DNA from 2 places in the Streptomyces aureoversilis genome. Region 2 is predicted to be linked to the other one. Evidence: riboswitches for the same ligand, from Rfam matches in the RefSeq annotation. Region 2 holds a riboswitch; the other holds the start of a gene.
What was found. A riboswitch is a leader RNA that binds a small molecule or an ion and turns the genes downstream of it on or off. The one in region 2 is predicted to bind thiamine pyrophosphate.
Positions count from the first base shown of each region.

Region 1 (7,677 bases), on a different contig from region 2:
CCCCTCGCCGAGTGGGAGCGCGACCTGCTCGAGGGCGAGAAGAAGGCTGACGCCGACGCCGAGGCCGAGAAGCCGGCCGAGGCCGCTGCCGAGGCTCCGGCCGCGGACGCCGAGCAGGCCTGACAACTCAGTCGGTAGATACGGCGGGGGACGGCGCGACACGCGCCGCCCCCGTCGTGCACCCGTAGTCACCAACGACTTTCGAGAGAGATTCACAGACCATGGCGAACTTCACCGCCGCTGACGTCAAGAAGCTCCGTGAGCTCACCGGCGCCGGCATGATGGACTGCAAGAAGGCGCTGGACGAGGCCGAGGGCAACCTCGAGAAGGCCGTCGAGATCGTGCGCGTCAAGGGCCTCAAGGGCGTGGCCAAGCGCGAGAGCCGCACCACCGAGAACGGTGCCGTCGTCTCCGCCATCGCCGACGACAACACCTCCGGTGTCATCGTCGAGCTGAAGTGCGAGACCGACTTCGTCGCCAAGGGCGAGAAGTTCGTGGCCGTCGCCGAGGCTCTGGCCGCCCACGTCGCCAAGAGCGCCCCGGCCGACGTCGAGGCCCTGATGGCTTCCGAGATCGAGGCCGGCAAGACCGTCCAGGCGTTCGTGGACGAGGCCAACGCCACCCTCGGCGAGAAGATCGTCGTGGACCGCTTCGCGTACTTCGCCGACGGCCTGGTCTACGCCTACATGCACCGCACCGCCGCGGACCTGCCCCCGCAGGTCGGCGTCCTGGTCGAGCTGGACAAGGCCAACGCCGAGGTCGCCAAGGACATCGCGCAGCACATCGCCGCGTTCGCGCCGAAGTTCCTCTCCCGTGAGGACATCCCGGCCGACGTCCTGGAGAACGAGCGCCGCGTCGCCGAGGCCACCGCCCGCGAGGAGGGCAAGCCCGAGGCCGCCCTGCCGAAGATCATCGAGGGTCGCGTCACCGGCTTCGTCAAGGAGAACTCCGTTCTCGAGCAGGCGTTCGCCAAGGACAACAAGAAGACCGTCCAGAAGGTCCTGGACGAGGCCGGTGTCACGCTGAAGCGCTTCGCGCGCATCCGCGTCGGCGCCTGAGCCCGTCAGCAGGGCAGCGATTGACCTGCGACCCGCTAGGGTCGTACGCAGCCGATCCCTCACCGGTCGGCCGCTGATGTGACGAGGAGGCCATTGCCGTACAGGGAACCGAAAGGACCCATCCGGCAATGGCCTTCTTCGTATGTGCACGAGGAGAGCTCCAATGAATCAGGGTGCGGACGCCCGGCAGGCCGCCGACGACACCATTGCTGACCACGGCCCACGCCGCCGGTTCTTGCTCAAACTGTCCGGCGAGGCGTTCGCCGGCGGGGGCGGCCTCGGCGTCGACCCCGATGTCGTGCACGCCATCGCCCGTGAGATCGCGGCCGTCGTCCGCGAGGGCCACGAGATCGCCGTCGTCATCGGCGGCGGCAACTTCTTCCGCGGCGCGGAGCTGCAGCAGCGCGGCATGGACCGGGCCCGCTCGGACTACATGGGCATGCTCGGCACCGTGATGAACTCGCTCGCCCTCCAGGACTTCCTGGTCAAGGAAGGCATTGAGACCCGCGTCCAGACGGGCATCACCATGGGGCAGGTCGCGGAGCCGTTCATCCCGCTGCGCGCCGTGCGCCACCTGGAGAAGGGCCGTGTCGTGATCTTCGGCGCGGGTATGGGCATGCCCTACTTCTCCACCGACACCACTGCCGCCCAGCGCGCCCTGGAGATCCACGCCGAGGCGATCCTGATGGGCAAGAACGGCGTCGACGGGGTCTACGACTCCGACCCGAAGAAGAACCCCGACGCGGTCAAGTTCGACGCCCTCGAGTTCAGCGAGGTGCTCGCACGGGGCCTGAAGGTCGCCGACGCCACCGCCATCAGCCTGTGCATGGACAACAAGCTGCCGATCCTGGTCTTCGAGCTGCTCGCCGAGGGCAACATCGGCCGTGCGGTCAAGGGTGAGAAGATCGGCACGCTCGTGAGCGACCGGAGCACGCGGGACTGACGACCCGCACAGCCGTCCGTAGCGGCCTGGCCCGATACGGACGGCAACTCCGTGCCGTGGGAAGACCTCGGCACGGGGATGGACAACCGCCTGCCGGTCGGACACCGTGCAGGAGAAGACGCGCGCAGGGGCGACGAGGCTCTGCTTACTGATAACACCAGGAGCAAGTGGTGATCGAAGAGATCCTCCTCGAGGCCGAGGAGAAGATGGAGAAGGCCGTTGTGGTCGCCAAGGAGGACTTCGCGGCGATCCGCACCGGGCGTGCGCACCCGGCGATGTTCAACAAGATCGTGGCGGACTACTACGGTGCGCTGACGCCCATCAACCAGCTGGCGTCCTTCTCGGTGCCCGAGCCGCGCATGGCCGTGGTCACCCCGTTCGACAAGAGCGCGCTGCGCAACATCGAGCAGGCGATCCGCGACTCCGACCTCGGTGTCAACCCGAGCAACGACGGCAACATCATCCGGGTGACCTTCCCGGAGCTGACCGAGCAGCGCCGCAAGGAGTTCGTCAAGGTCGCCAAGACCAAGGGCGAGGACGCCAAGGTCTCGATCCGCTCCATCCGCCGCAAGGCCAAGGACGCCCTCGACAAGCTCGTCAAGGACAAGGAGTCCGGCGAGGACGAGGTGCGCCGCGCGGAGAAGGAGCTCGACGACACCACCGCGAAGTACGTCGCGCAGGTGGACGAGCTGCTCAAGCACAAGGAAGCCGAGCTCCTCGAGGTCTGATGAACGAGACATCCTGGGGGGCCCCGCCGAGCGCCGGATACCGGGGGTCCACCGACCGGGGGCCGTCCTCTGCGGCCCGTTCGGCGGGTCCTGTGCACGAGGCGGGCATCGCGGCGCAGACTCGGCCCATGCCCATCGTGCCCCCCTCAGGCGGAGATCAGGACGACCGTGACCAGGGGGCCGCTCATCTTCGCGGCCCCCTGTTCCGCGATGAACAGGAGCCCGACATCAGGCCCCAGGACCCCGCCCCGGTGCCTGCCTCCCCCGAGTCGCCGAAGGCAGGAAAGAAGAGCGCCGGCCGTGACCTGCGGGCGGCGATAGGGGTCGGCGTGGGCCTCGGTGCCGTCATCCTCGCCTCCCTGTTCATCTACAAGCCGGTCTTCCTCGGCGTGATCGTGATCGCCGTCGTGGTCGGGCTGTGGGAGCTGACCTCCCGCCTCGCCGAGCGCAAGGGGATCCGTGCCCCGCTGGTGCCGCTCGCGGTCGGCGGAGCCGCCATGGTCATCGCCGGCTACGCGAGCGGCGCCGAGGGGGCGTGGGTGGCCGTGGCCTTCACGGCCCTGGCCGTCCTCGTGTGGCGGATGACGGAGTCGCCGGACGACTACCTCAAGGACGTCACGGCGGGCATCTTCGCGGCCTTCTACGTGCCGTTCCTGGCCACTTTCGTGGCCCTCATGCTCTCCGCCGGGGACGGCGCGTGGCGGGTGCTCACGTTCCTGATCCTGACCGTGGTCAGCGACACGGGTGCGTATGCGGTGGGCTGGAAGTTCGGCAAGCGCAAGCTGGCGCCGCGCATCAGCCCCGGCAAGACGCGCGAGGGGCTGCTCGGGGCGGTCGCCTTCGCGATGGTCGCCGGTGCTCTGTGCATGCAGTTCCTGATCGACGGCGGCGTGTGGTGGGAGGGGCTGCTCCTCGGCCTCGCCGTGGCCGTCAGCGCCACGCTGGGGGACCTCGGCGAGTCCATGATCAAGAGGGATCTCGGGATCAAGGACATGGGCGCCCTGCTGCCGGGGCACGGCGGCATCATGGACCGGCTGGACTCGCTCCTGCCGACCGCGCCCGTGGTGTGGCTCCTCATGGTCGTCTTCGTCGGCTCCTGAGCGGAGCCGGGTACCCTGGAAGGGCTCGCCGCTGTGCGGCGGGCCCTTTTCCGGCCCCGCGCCTGCGGGGGTGCCCCTGTGAGATCTCCGGGTTCCGGCTCGTCCTGCCGCTGGCTCCGCGATTGCGGAGGTCATCCGCCGTCGTCAATGAGGTGTTTTTGCTCATGGCCCCCGCGCCTGGAGAACTGACGTTCGTCGCCCCCCGTGGGGCCAAGCTGCCCCCGCGGCACCTTGCCGACCTCTCGCCCGCCGAGCGCCGCGAGGCCGTCTCCGCGATCGGTGAGAAGCCGTTCCGCGCCAAGCAGCTCTCGCAGCACTACTTCGCCCGGTACGCGCACGACCCGGCCGCATGGACCGACATCCCGGCGGCGGCGCGCGAGAAGCTCGCCGCCGAGCTGCTGCCGGAGCTCATGAGCGTCGTGCGTCACATCTCGTGCGACGACGACACCACCCGCAAGACCCTCTGGCGGCTGCACGACGGCAAGCTGGTGGAGTCCGTGCTGATGCGCTACCCCGACCGGGTCACCATGTGCATCAGCTCGCAGGCCGGCTGCGGCATGAACTGCCCGTTCTGCGCCACCGGCCAGGCCGGTCTGGACCGGAACCTGTCGACGGCCGAGATCGTCCACCAGATCGTGGACGGCATGCGCGCGCTGCGTGACGGCGAGGTCCCCGGCGGCCCCGCGCGGCTGTCCAACATCGTCTTCATGGGCATGGGCGAGCCGCTGGCCAACTACAAGCGGGTCGTCGGCGCCATCCGCCGCCTCACGGACCCCGAGCCGGACGGCCTGGGGCTCTCCCAGCGCGGCATCACGGTCTCCACGGTGGGCCTGGTCCCGGCGATGCTGCGCTTCGCCGACGAGGGCTTCAAGTGCCGTCTGGCCGTCTCCCTGCACGCACCGGACGACGAGCTGCGCGACACCCTGGTGCCGGTCAACACGCGCTGGAAGGTCCGCGAGGTCCTCGACGCCGCGTGGGAGTACGCGGAGAAGTCCGGCCGCCGGGTCTCCATCGAGTACGCCCTGATCCGTGACATCAACGACCAGGCATGGCGCGGCGACCTCCTGGGCCGGCTCCTCAAGGGCAAGCGCGTGCACGTCAACCTCATTCCGCTCAACCCCACCCCGGGGTCGAAGTGGACGGCCTCGCGCCCCGAGGACGAGCGGGCCTTCGTCGCGGCGATCGCCTCGCACGGGGTGCCGGTGACCGTCCGCGACACCCGCGGTCAGGAGATCGACGGCGCCTGCGGGCAGCTGGCAGCAGCCGAGCGCTGAGCCTGGTCCGCAGGTCAGACACAGTTCCATGGGGAGGGCACTGATACGGTGCCCTCGCACAAATGAACAATCCGACAGGGGAGCGCCCACGGGGCGCTGAGAGTGCGGCACGGCCCGCAGACCCTCGGACCTGATCCGGGTCATACCGGCGTAGGGAGTCAGCTCGATCATGAACACCAACCTGCGGCGTGCCGCCGGCGCAGTCGCCGTCGGCGTGCTCGCCCTTCCGGCCCTGGCCGCGTGCGGCGGCTCGGACGGCTCCGGGGGCTCCGGCACGTCCGAAGGCAAGGACAAGACCGTCACCCTGGTCTCGCACAACTCCTTCGCGGCGTCCGAAGAGGTGCTCAAGCAGTTCACCCGGCAGACCGGGTACAAGGTGAAGGTCCTCAAGGGCGGCGACGCCGGCCAGGCCGTCAACCAGGCCATCCTGTCCAAGAGCCACCCGCAGGGCGACGTCTTCTTCGGCGTCGACAACACCCTGCTCTCCCGTGCGCTCGACAACGGCATCTTCGCGCCGTACGAGGCCAAGGGCCTGGACCGCGTCCCGAGGAAGCTCCAGGCCGACGCCGGCCGGCACCGGGTCACGCCCATCGACACCGGCGACATCTGCGTCAACTACGACCGCGCGTACTTCGCCGGTCACAAGCTGGCCCCGCCGACGTCCCTCGACGACCTGATCAAGCCCGAGTACAAGAACCTGCTCGTCACCGAGAACGTCGCCACGTCCTCCCCGGGGCTCGCCTTCCAGCTCGCCACGGTCGCCAAGTACGGCGACGACGGGTGGCAGGACTACTGGAAGAAGCTCAAGGACAACGGCGTCGAGGTCGTCGACGGCTGGGAGCAGGCCTACAACGAGCGCTTCTCCGGCTCCGCGGGAGGCAAGAAGGCCAAGGGCGACAAGCCCCTCGTCGTCTCCTACGCCTCCAGCCCGCCCGCCGAGGTCCTGGGCGTGAAGCCGCAGCCCGCGGAGGGCCCGACCGGCGTCGCCACGGGCACCTGCTTCCAGCAGACGGAGTTCGCCGGGCTGCTGAAGGGTGCGAAGAACACCGAGGGCGGCAAGGCCCTGATCGACTTCCTGCTGAGCCGTACGTTCCAGGAGGACATGCCGCTGCAGATGTTCGTGAAGCCCGCCAACCAGGACGCCAAGCTGCCCGAGGTGTTCACCAAGTACGGCGCGCAGGTGAACGAGCCCGGCACCATGGCCCCCGAGAAGATCGCCAAGAACCGCGACCAGTGGGTCAAGGCATGGTCCTCGCTCGTCCTGAAGTAGGGCCGGGGGCCCCGGCACGGGGCCCCGCACGAGGCCCCGGCCGGGGCGTTCGGGGGACAGCGGTGCGGCTCGGCCTCATGGCCCTGCCGCTCGCCTTCTTCGCGGTCTTCTTCGCCTACCCCGTCGCCTCGATCGTCTCCCGGGGGCTGAAGGACGGCGGGCAGTGGCAGTTCGGCCGCATCGGCGAGGTCGTGACCGACCCGGCGATCGGCCACGTGCTGTGGTTCACCACCTGGCAGGCGGCCGCCTCCACCGCCCTGACCCTCGCCCTCGCCCTGCCCGGGGCGTACGTCTTCGCCCGGTTCGACTTTCCCGGCAAGCGCACGCTGCGCGCCGTGGTGACCGTGCCGTTCGTCCTGCCGACCGTCGTCGCCGGCTCGGCCTTCCTGGCGCTGCTCGGGCGCGGGGGGCTGCTGGACGAGTGGTGGGGGGTGCGCCTCGACACGACCGTCTGGGCGATTCTGCTCGCCCACGTGTTCTTCAACTACGCCGTGGTCGTCCGCACCGTGGGCGGCCTGTGGGCCCAGCTCGACCCGCGCCAGGAGGAGGCGGCCAGAGTCCTGGGCGCGGGGCGCTTCACGGCCTGGAGGCGGGTCACACTGCCGGCGCTGGCGCCGGCGGTGGCCGCCGCGGCCCTCATGGTCTTCCTCTTCACCTTCACCTCCTTCGGCGTCGTGCAGATCCTCGGCGGTCCCCGCTACGCCACGCTGGAAGTGGAGATCTACCAGCAGACCGCCCAGATGCTCGACCTGCCGACGGCAGCCGTCCTGACGCTGCTGCAGTTCGTGGCCGTCGCCGCGCTGCTGGCCGTGCACGCATGGACGGTGCGGCGGCGTGAGGCGACCCTGAAGCTGGTCGACCCGGCGCGCACGGCGCGGCGCCCGCGGGGCGCGGCCGAGTGGGCGTTCCTGGCGTCCGTCCTGGCGGTCGTCGCCGTGCTCATCCTCGCCCCGCTCGTGGTCCTCGTGCTGCGCTCCTTCGACGGCCCGGACGGCTTCGGGTTGGCCTTCTACCGCGCCCTGGCCTCGGCGGACGGCAACAGCGGCACGTTCGTCGTCGCCCCGCTCGAGGCAATCGGCAACTCGCTCGCGTACGGCTTGGCGGCCACGGCCATCGCGGTCGTCATCGGCGGGCTCGCGGCTGCGGCGCTGACCCGGCGCGAGGGGCGGCTCGTGCGCGGCTTCGACGCCCTGCTGATGCTGCCCCTCGGCACGTCCGCCGTGACGGTCGGTTTCGGCTTCCTCATCAGCCTGGACGAGCCGCCGCTGGACCTGAGGGCGTCCTGGATCCTGGTGCCGCTCGCA
Region 1 is NZ_JBHSKJ010000024.1:38,635-46,311, reverse strand. Features, by position in the region: gene rpsB (30S ribosomal protein S2) at 1-123, shown strand, start outside; gene tsf (translation elongation factor Ts) at 222-1,058, shown strand; gene pyrH (UMP kinase) at 1,222-2,001, shown strand; gene frr (ribosome recycling factor) at 2,172-2,729, shown strand; gene ACFPP6_RS31425 (phosphatidate cytidylyltransferase) at 2,729-3,829, shown strand; gene rlmN (dual-specificity RNA methyltransferase RlmN) at 3,994-5,103, shown strand; TPP riboswitch at 5,170-5,277, shown strand; gene ACFPP6_RS31415 (thiamine ABC transporter substrate-binding protein) at 5,273-6,373, shown strand; gene ACFPP6_RS31410 (ABC transporter permease) at 6,349-7,677, shown strand, end outside.
Region 1: it holds a riboswitch for thiamine pyrophosphate, as region 2 does, so the genes downstream of both, ACFPP6_RS31415 (thiamine ABC transporter substrate-binding protein) here and thiO (glycine oxidase ThiO) in region 2, are expected to answer to the same signal.

Region 2 (7,677 bases):
TGCCCTTGGAGACGGTGAGGGTGACCGTGTCGCCCTTGGCGGCCTTGTCGCCCGTACCGGGGGACTGCTCGGCCACGGAGCCCTTGGCGCGGTCGGAGAAGACCTGGGCGTCCGACACCTTCGCCTCGAAGCCCTTGTCGCGCAGGGCGGCGGTCGCGGCGTCCACGGACATGCCCCGCACGTCCGGCACGTCCAGCGGCGCGCCCTTGCTGACGGTCAGCGCGACCGGCGCCTCCGGGCGGCGCTGCTCGCCCGGCTTCGGGTCGGTGGCCAGCACCGAGCCCTGCGGGGTCTCGCTGCTGAACTGCTTGGCGATCTCGCCGACGGTCAGGCCGGCGCCCTCGATCTTCTTCTTCGCCTCGTCGAAGGGCATGCCGGCGACGTTGGGCACCTCGGCCCGGGCGGGGCCGCGCGAGAGGGTGATCGTCACCTTGCCGGTGTTGCGGATGCGCTTGCCGGGCGCCGGGTCGGCGGCGATGACGTGGCCGCGCTCGACGGTGTCGCTGAAGTCCTCCTTCGTGCGCACCCCGAGCCCGGCGTCGTCCAGCGTCTTCTCCGCCTTGTCCCGGGTCATGTCCAGGACGGCGGGGACGGTCGTGAACTGGCCCGAGTTGACGTACCAGACACCCGTGCCGATCAGGACCGCCAGCAGCGCGGCGACCGCCACGAGGACCCCGCGCCGCGGCGCCTGCCGGAACCGGCCGCGCGGGCCCGCGGGAGGAGCGGGCGGGACCGGGGGAGCGGGCGGCTGCTCCAGCCGCGTCGTGCGGTTCAGCTGATCGCCGTCCTCGGCGGGCAGCGGGCGCGCGGCCGGCCGGGGCAGCACGCTCGTACGGTCCTCCGGGCCCGTCGCGCGGCCCGTGACCGCGTCGGTCAGCGCCTGCGGGGGCGCCGCGTCCAGCTGCTCGTCGCTCAGCTCCGCGCGCGCCGCCCGGGCCAGGCCGAGCAGCGCGACGGCGTCCGCCGGGCGCAGCCGCGGGTCGCGGGCCGTGGCGTCGGCCACGAGGCCGTCCAGCCCGGCGGCCAGGCCCGGCACGGCCGCCGACGGCGGCGGGACGTCCGCGTGGAGGTGCTGGTAGAGGACCTGGGCCGGGGTGCTGCCCGTGTGCGGCTTGGCGCCGGTCAGCATTTCGTAGAGGACGACGCCGCACGCGTAGACGTCCACGCGCGGATCGGCGGTGCCGTGCTCCAGCTGCTCGGGGGCCAGGTACGACACGGTGCCGAGGACGGATCCGGTGGACGCGGTGGTGTCGGTGTCCACGGCCCGGACGAGCCCGAAGTCGGCGACCTTCACCCGGCCGTCGTCGCCGATCAGCACGTTCTCGGGCTTCATGTCGCGGTGCACCAGGCCCGCGAGGTGGGCCGCGCCCAGCGCGGCCAGCACCGGCTCCAGGATGTCGAGGGCGGCGCGGGGCTGGAGAGCCCCGCGCTCGCGCAGCACGTCGCGCAGGGTGCACCCGGGCACGTACTCCATCGCCAGATAGACGTACGGGCCGTCGGTGCCCTGGTCGTGGACGCCCACCACGTTGGGGTGGTCCAGGCGCGCGACCGACTTGGCCTCGCGGATGAAGCGCTCCACGAACGCGGTGTCGGCGGCGAGGCCGGGGTGCATCACCTTGACCGCGAGCACCCGGTCGAGCCGGGTGTCGAGGGCACGGTAGACCGTGGCCATCCCGCCCACGGCGATGCGGGCCTCGACCCGGTAGCGGCCGTCGAGCGTGTGCCCGACCAACGGGTCCCCTAGCGTCGTATCCACGCGACGAGTCTAAAAGGGGCCGGGACGAAGCCCTGACCCGGTAAAAATCGGCCCTTCCGGCGATTGAGGACAAAAGGGGTCAGGGGCGGAGCCCCCGCTACTGAGCGAACTCCGGACGTTCCGGATCGAGACGTGCCAAGCCCTCCGCAGGAGAGGACGCCTCGGCGAAGTGCCGCCGCGGTATCCGTCCCGCCCGGTACGCCAGCCGCCCCGCCTCCACGGCGTGCCGCATCGCCTCCGCCATCAGCACCGGCTCCTGCGCGCGGGTCACCGCGGAGGCGAGCATCACCGCGGCGCAGCCCAGCTCCATGGCGAGCGCCGCGTCGGAGGCCGTGCCGGCGCCCGCGTCGAGGATCACGGGGACCCCGGCCCGCTCGGTGATCAGCTGGAAGTTGTGCGGGTTGCGGATGCCGAGGCCGGAGCCGATGGGCGAGCCCAGCGGCATGATCGCCGCGCAGCCGGCGTCCTCCAGCTTGCGGGCGAGGACCGGGTCGTCGTTGGTGTACGGCAGCACCGTGAAGCCGTCGTCCACGAGGATCTCCGCGGCGTCGAGCAGCTCGATCGGGTCCGGCAGCAGCGTGCGCTCGTCGGCGATCACTTCGAGCTTGACCCAGTCCGTGCCGAGCGCCTCCCGGGCCAGCCGGGCGGTCAGGACGGCCTCGCCGGCGGTGTAGCAGCCGGCCGTGTTCGGCAGCACCCGGATGGAGTGCCGCTCCAGCACGGACAGCACCGAGCCCCGGACGCTCGCGTCCAGGCGGCGCATCGCGACGGTGGTCAGCTCGGTGCCGGAGGCGAGCAGCGCGCGCTCCAGGACGTCGAGGCTGGGCGCCCCGCCGGTGCCCATGATCAGCCGGGAGCCGAGGGTGGTGTCGGCGATGGTGAGCAGATCGTCCGCCATCAGCGCTGATCAGCCCCCCTGCACTGCGGTGAGGACCTCGACGCGGTCGCCCGCGCCGAGCCGGGTGGCGGCCCACTGGCCGCGCGGCACGACGGCCTCGTTGACGGCGGCGGCCACGCCGCCGGGCGCGGTGGTCATGCTCGCCACGAGACCGCCCAGGGTCAGGCCGTGCGGCACCTCGCGGTGCTCGCCGTTGACGCTGATGCCCATGTGGGCCTCGGGGTTGTCGGTGGGGTCGCTGGGGTTCATACGGGCAGCTCCTGCAGCGCGTTCGAGAAGCGTCGGGGGGTGAAGGGGCGGGCCTCCTCGGGGAGGCGCCCGGTGGTCAGCACCTCGGCCATCACGTCGCCGGTCAGCGGGGCGAGGAGGACGCCGTTGCGGTGGTGGCCGGTGGCGGCGTGCAGCCCGGGCAGGGCGGTCGGGCCGAGGAGGGGGGCGTTGTCGGGGGAGCCGGGGCGCAGCCCGGCGGAGGTCTCCACCAGGGGCAGCTCGGTGATGCCGGGCACCAGTTCGTGGGCGTCGCGCAGCAGCTCGTAGACGCCGCCGGCGGTGACCGTGGTGTCCCAGCCGAGCTCCTCGGTGGTCGCGCCGAGGACGAGCTCGCCGTTCTCGCGCGGCACCAGGTACACCGGCCCGCCGCGGACGACCGCGCGCACGGTGCGGGAGAGGAAGGGCGCGTACGCGTCCGGGACGCGCAGCCGCAGCACCTGGCCCTTGACGGGGCGCACGGGCGGCAGGACATCGGCGGGGACGCCCGCGAGCGTCCCGCTGCGGCTGCCCGCGGCGAGCACCACCTGCTCCGCGGCGACGCGGCGGCCGTCCGCGAGCTCGGCGCCCGTGGCGCGGTCCCCGGAGAGCAGCAGCCGGGCGGCCCCCGAGCGGTGGAAGGCGACCCCGGCCCGCTCGCAGGCCGTGAGCAGCGCCCGCGCGAGCCTGCGGGGATCGGTCTGGTGGTCCCCGTCCACCCGCAGCCCCCCGCGTACGCCGGGCGCGAGCATCGGCTCCAGGCGGCGGCACTCGCGGCCCGTGAGCCACTGCGAGTCCAGGCCGGAGCGCTGCTGCAGAGCGTGCAGTTCGCGCAGGTGCTCGCGGTCGTCGGCGTCGAGGGCGACGGCCAGCGTGCCGCACGCCCGGTAGCCGGTGGCGACGCCGCTGGCCTCCTCCAGCTCCGCCGTGAAGTCCGGATAGCGGCGCGCGGAGGCCAGGTTGAGGGCGAGCAGCGCCTCCTCGCCGTAGTGCAGCTCGGTCACCGCCGCCAGCATCCCGGCGGCGACGCGCGCCGCGCCGCCGCCCGGCGCGGGGTCGGCGACGGCGGTCCGCAGCCCGCGCTGCGCGGCGCGCCAGGCGGTGACGAGCCCGATGAGCCCGCCGCCCACGACGAGGACGTCGCAGGCGGGAACGGTCGGCGCGGTCGGTGCGCCCGGTGTGGTCGTCGACGCGGCCATGAGGTGTCCAGCCCCTCCCTTCGCCGGCATGACCCGGATCAGGTTCGTACGGTCGGAGGCCGTCCAGCCTCCCTCTCAGCCCGGTCGTCCGGGCTCCCGCGAGTGCGTGCACCGGCCACCCTAGTACGGGCCGCGAACCCACCGGAAGGCCGGACCGAGGCGCTCCGCGGCGCGGGAGGAGACCCGCCGGGCAGGCCCTGGCCCCGGTCGCGCACGGCCGTCGTCCTACAGTGATCGGGTGAGCGAGCACCGGGAAGAACCACTTGCCGCCCGTGAGCGGCGCGTCGTCATCGTGGGCGCCGGAATGGCCGGCGTGCAGACCGCGGTCGCCCTGCGCGAGCTCGGCTGGGCCGGCACCGTCACCGTGCTGGGCGCCGAGCCGCACCCTCCGTACGACAGGCCCCCGCTCTCCAAGGCCGTCCTGCTGGGCAAGGCCGACGGCTCCGCGTTCGAGGTGGACTTCGACCTGCTCGGGATAGACCTCCGGCTCGGCCGGGAGGCCACCGGCCTGCGCCCGGCCGAGCACCTGGTGGACACCGCCGCCGGGCCGGTCCCCTATGACGTCCTGGTCATCGCCACCGGCGCCGAGCCCGTCCGGCTGCCCGGCAGCGAGGGCCTGCCCAACGTCCACCTGCTGCGCACCCTCGACGACGCCGTGCGGCTGCGCCCGGTCCTGGCCGCGCAGCACGACGTCGTGGCCGTCGGCGCGGGCTGGATCGGCGCCGAGGTCGCCACGGCCGCCCGGGAGGCGGGCTGCGCGGTGACCGTGGTCGAGGCCGCGGACCGCGTCCTCGCCGGCGCCGTGCCCGCCGAGGTCGCCGCCCGGATGGCCCCCTGGTACGAGGAGAGCGGCGCCCGGCTGATGCTCGGCGCGCGGGTGACCGCCGTGGAGCACGACGCGGTCGTGCTGGCCGACGGCACCCGGCTGACGGCCGGCGCCGTGGTCGTCGGCGTCGGGGCGCGGGCCGCGACCGGCTGGCTGGAGGGCTCCGGCATCGCGCTCGGCGAGGACCGCGCCGTCCTCGCCGACGAGCGGCTGCGCACCTCCCTGCCCGGCGTCTACGCGGTCGGCGACTGCGCGTCGTTCCCCTCCGCCCGCTACGGCGAGCGGCTGCTCGTGCACCACTGGGACAACGCCATGCAGGGCCCGCGGACCGTTGCGGCGAACATCGTGCTGGGCCCGGCCGAGGGGCCGTCGTACGACCCGGTGCCGTACTTCTGGTCCGAGCAGTTCGGGCGGTTCGTGCAGTACGTCGGCCACCACGCCGCCGCCGACGAGCTGCTGTGGCGCGGCGACCCCGCGAGCGCCGCCTGGAGCGTGTGCTGGCTGCGCGCCGGCGTCCTGGTCGCCCTGCTGGCCGTCGGCCGTCCCAGGGACCTGGCCCAGGGCCGCAAGCTCATCGAGAAGGGCGCCCTGCTGGACCGCGCCAAGGCCGCCGACGCGTCGGTGCCGCTGAAGGCCGCGGCGCTGTGACGCGCCCGGGTCGGGTCAACCCGGCTACCGGCTGTCAGCGCCAGATGGCAGGCTTGTCCCGTGACCGAGATTGACGCAAAGATCGACGCGCTTGTTCCCGCCTGGCTCAACCTCCCCGACATCGCCGAGAAGCTCGGCGTGGAGGTGACGCGCGTGCGGCAGCTGGTGAAGGAGGGCCAGCTGATCGCCGTGCGCCGAGGTGAGAACCGGGTGCTCATGGTGCCCGCCGCCTTCATCGGCGAGGGCAAGGTCGTCAAGGGCCTGGCCGGGACCCTGACGCTGCTGCGGGACGACGGCTTCAGCGACGAGGAAATGCTGGAGTGGCTGTTCACCGCCGACGAGACCCTGCCGGGCACCCCGGCGGACGCCCTGCGGGAGAACCGCGGCACGGAGGTGAAGCGGCGCGCCCAGGCGCTCGCCGTCTGAGCCGCCGGGAAGCCCGCGGGCCCGGTCCGTTCCGGGGCCCGATCCGTTTCAGGGCGCGGTGACCGCGCCCGTCAGAACCGTCCGGTGTGCGGGCGGGGCCCGCCCCCGCCCGCACACCGCCGACCCGGGGGGAACCACCCGATGTCCGCCACCGCCCGCGACGCGCTCGCCGACGCCCGGCTGTACCTGTGCACCGACGCCCGCAAGCGCCAGGGCGACCTGCCGGAATTCCTCGACGCGGTCCTCGCCTCCGGTGTCGACATCGTCCAGCTGCGCGACAAGGGCATGGAGGCGGGCGAGGAGCTGGAGCACCTCGCGGTCTTCGCCGACGCCGCCCGGCGCCACGGCAAGCTCTTCGCGGTCAACGACCGTGCCGACGTCGCCCACGCCGCCGGTTCCGGCGTGCTGCACCTCGGCCAGGGCGACCTGCCGGTACCCGCCGCCCGCGCCATCCTCGGCGCGGACGTCCTGATCGGCCGGTCGACGCACGCCGGGTCCGAGGTGGACGCCGCGGCCGCCGAGCCCGGTGTGGACTACTTCTGCACCGGCCCCTGCTGGCCCACCCCCACCAAGCCGGGCCGCCACGCCCCCGGCCTGCCCCTGGTCCGCCACGCGGCGGCCCTGGGCACCGAGCGCCCCTGGTTCGCGATCGGCGGCATCGATCTGGGCAATCTGGAGCAGGTGCTCGACGCGGGCGCCCGCCGGGTCGTCGTGGTCCGCGCGATCACCGAGGCGGACGACCCCGGAGCGGCCGCCGCGGAGCTGGCCGAGCGGGTCCGCGAGCGCCTCTGAGGCCACGCCCGGTCCCTTTCGGCGGCCCGGGAACGTCAACGGAGCATCAACGGAACATGAAGATCCGTCCGCATGCCGGACGGGATACTGGCCTATCGGGCAAATCGCAGAAGTGGGTTGGGGGCCGCGGGGAGCGCTGGTTAACTTGCCGGTATGGCCCTTGGCACCGCCTCCACCAGGACAGACCACGCGCGCACGGTGCGTGAGCTGCTCGCCTCAGGCGAGCGGTCGTATTCCTTCGAGTTCGCCGCCCCGAGGTCCGAGAAGGGGGAACGCACCCTCTGGGACGCCATCCGCCGGATCGAGGCCGTCGGCCCGACCTTCGTGTCCGTCACCTACGGCGCGGGGGGCTCCTCCCGCGAGGGCACCGTGCGGGTGACCGAGCGCATGGCGACCGACACGACGCTCACGCCCGTCGCCCACCTGACAGCCGTCAACCACTCCAAGGCCGAGCTGCGCAACATCATCGGCCAGTACGCCGACGTCGGCATCCGCAACATGCTCGCCCTGCGCGGCGATCCGCCCGGCGACCCCATGGGCGAGTGGGTGCGTCACCCCGACGGCCTGCACTACGCCGCCGACCTCGTGAGCCTCATCAAGGAGTCCGGCGACTTCTGCGTCGGCGTCGCCGCCTTCCCGGAGATGCACCCGCGCTCCACCGACTGGGACACCGACATCCGGTACTTCGTGGACAAGTGCCGCGCGGGTGCGGACTTCGCCATCACCCAGATGTTCTTCTACCCGGAGGACTACCTCCGGCTGCGCGACCGGGTGGCCGCCGCCGGCTGCGACACCCCGATCATCCCTGAGATCATGCCCGTCACCAACGTCCGTCAGATCGAGCGGTTCGCGCAGCTCAGCAATGCCGCGTTCCCCCCGGCGCTGG
Region 2 is NZ_JBHSKJ010000009.1:38,729-46,405, forward strand. Features, by position in the region: gene pknB (Stk1 family PASTA domain-containing Ser/Thr kinase) at 1-1,756, opposite strand, end outside; gene ACFPP6_RS17260 (thiazole synthase) at 1,854-2,654, opposite strand; gene thiS (sulfur carrier protein ThiS) at 2,664-2,864, opposite strand; gene thiO (glycine oxidase ThiO) at 2,900-4,099, opposite strand; TPP riboswitch at 4,098-4,209, opposite strand; gene ACFPP6_RS17275 (NAD(P)/FAD-dependent oxidoreductase) at 4,404-5,573, shown strand; gene ACFPP6_RS17280 (Rv2175c family DNA-binding protein) at 5,634-5,999, shown strand; gene thiE (thiamine phosphate synthase) at 6,141-6,791, shown strand; gene metF (methylenetetrahydrofolate reductase [NAD(P)H]) at 6,945-7,677, shown strand, end outside.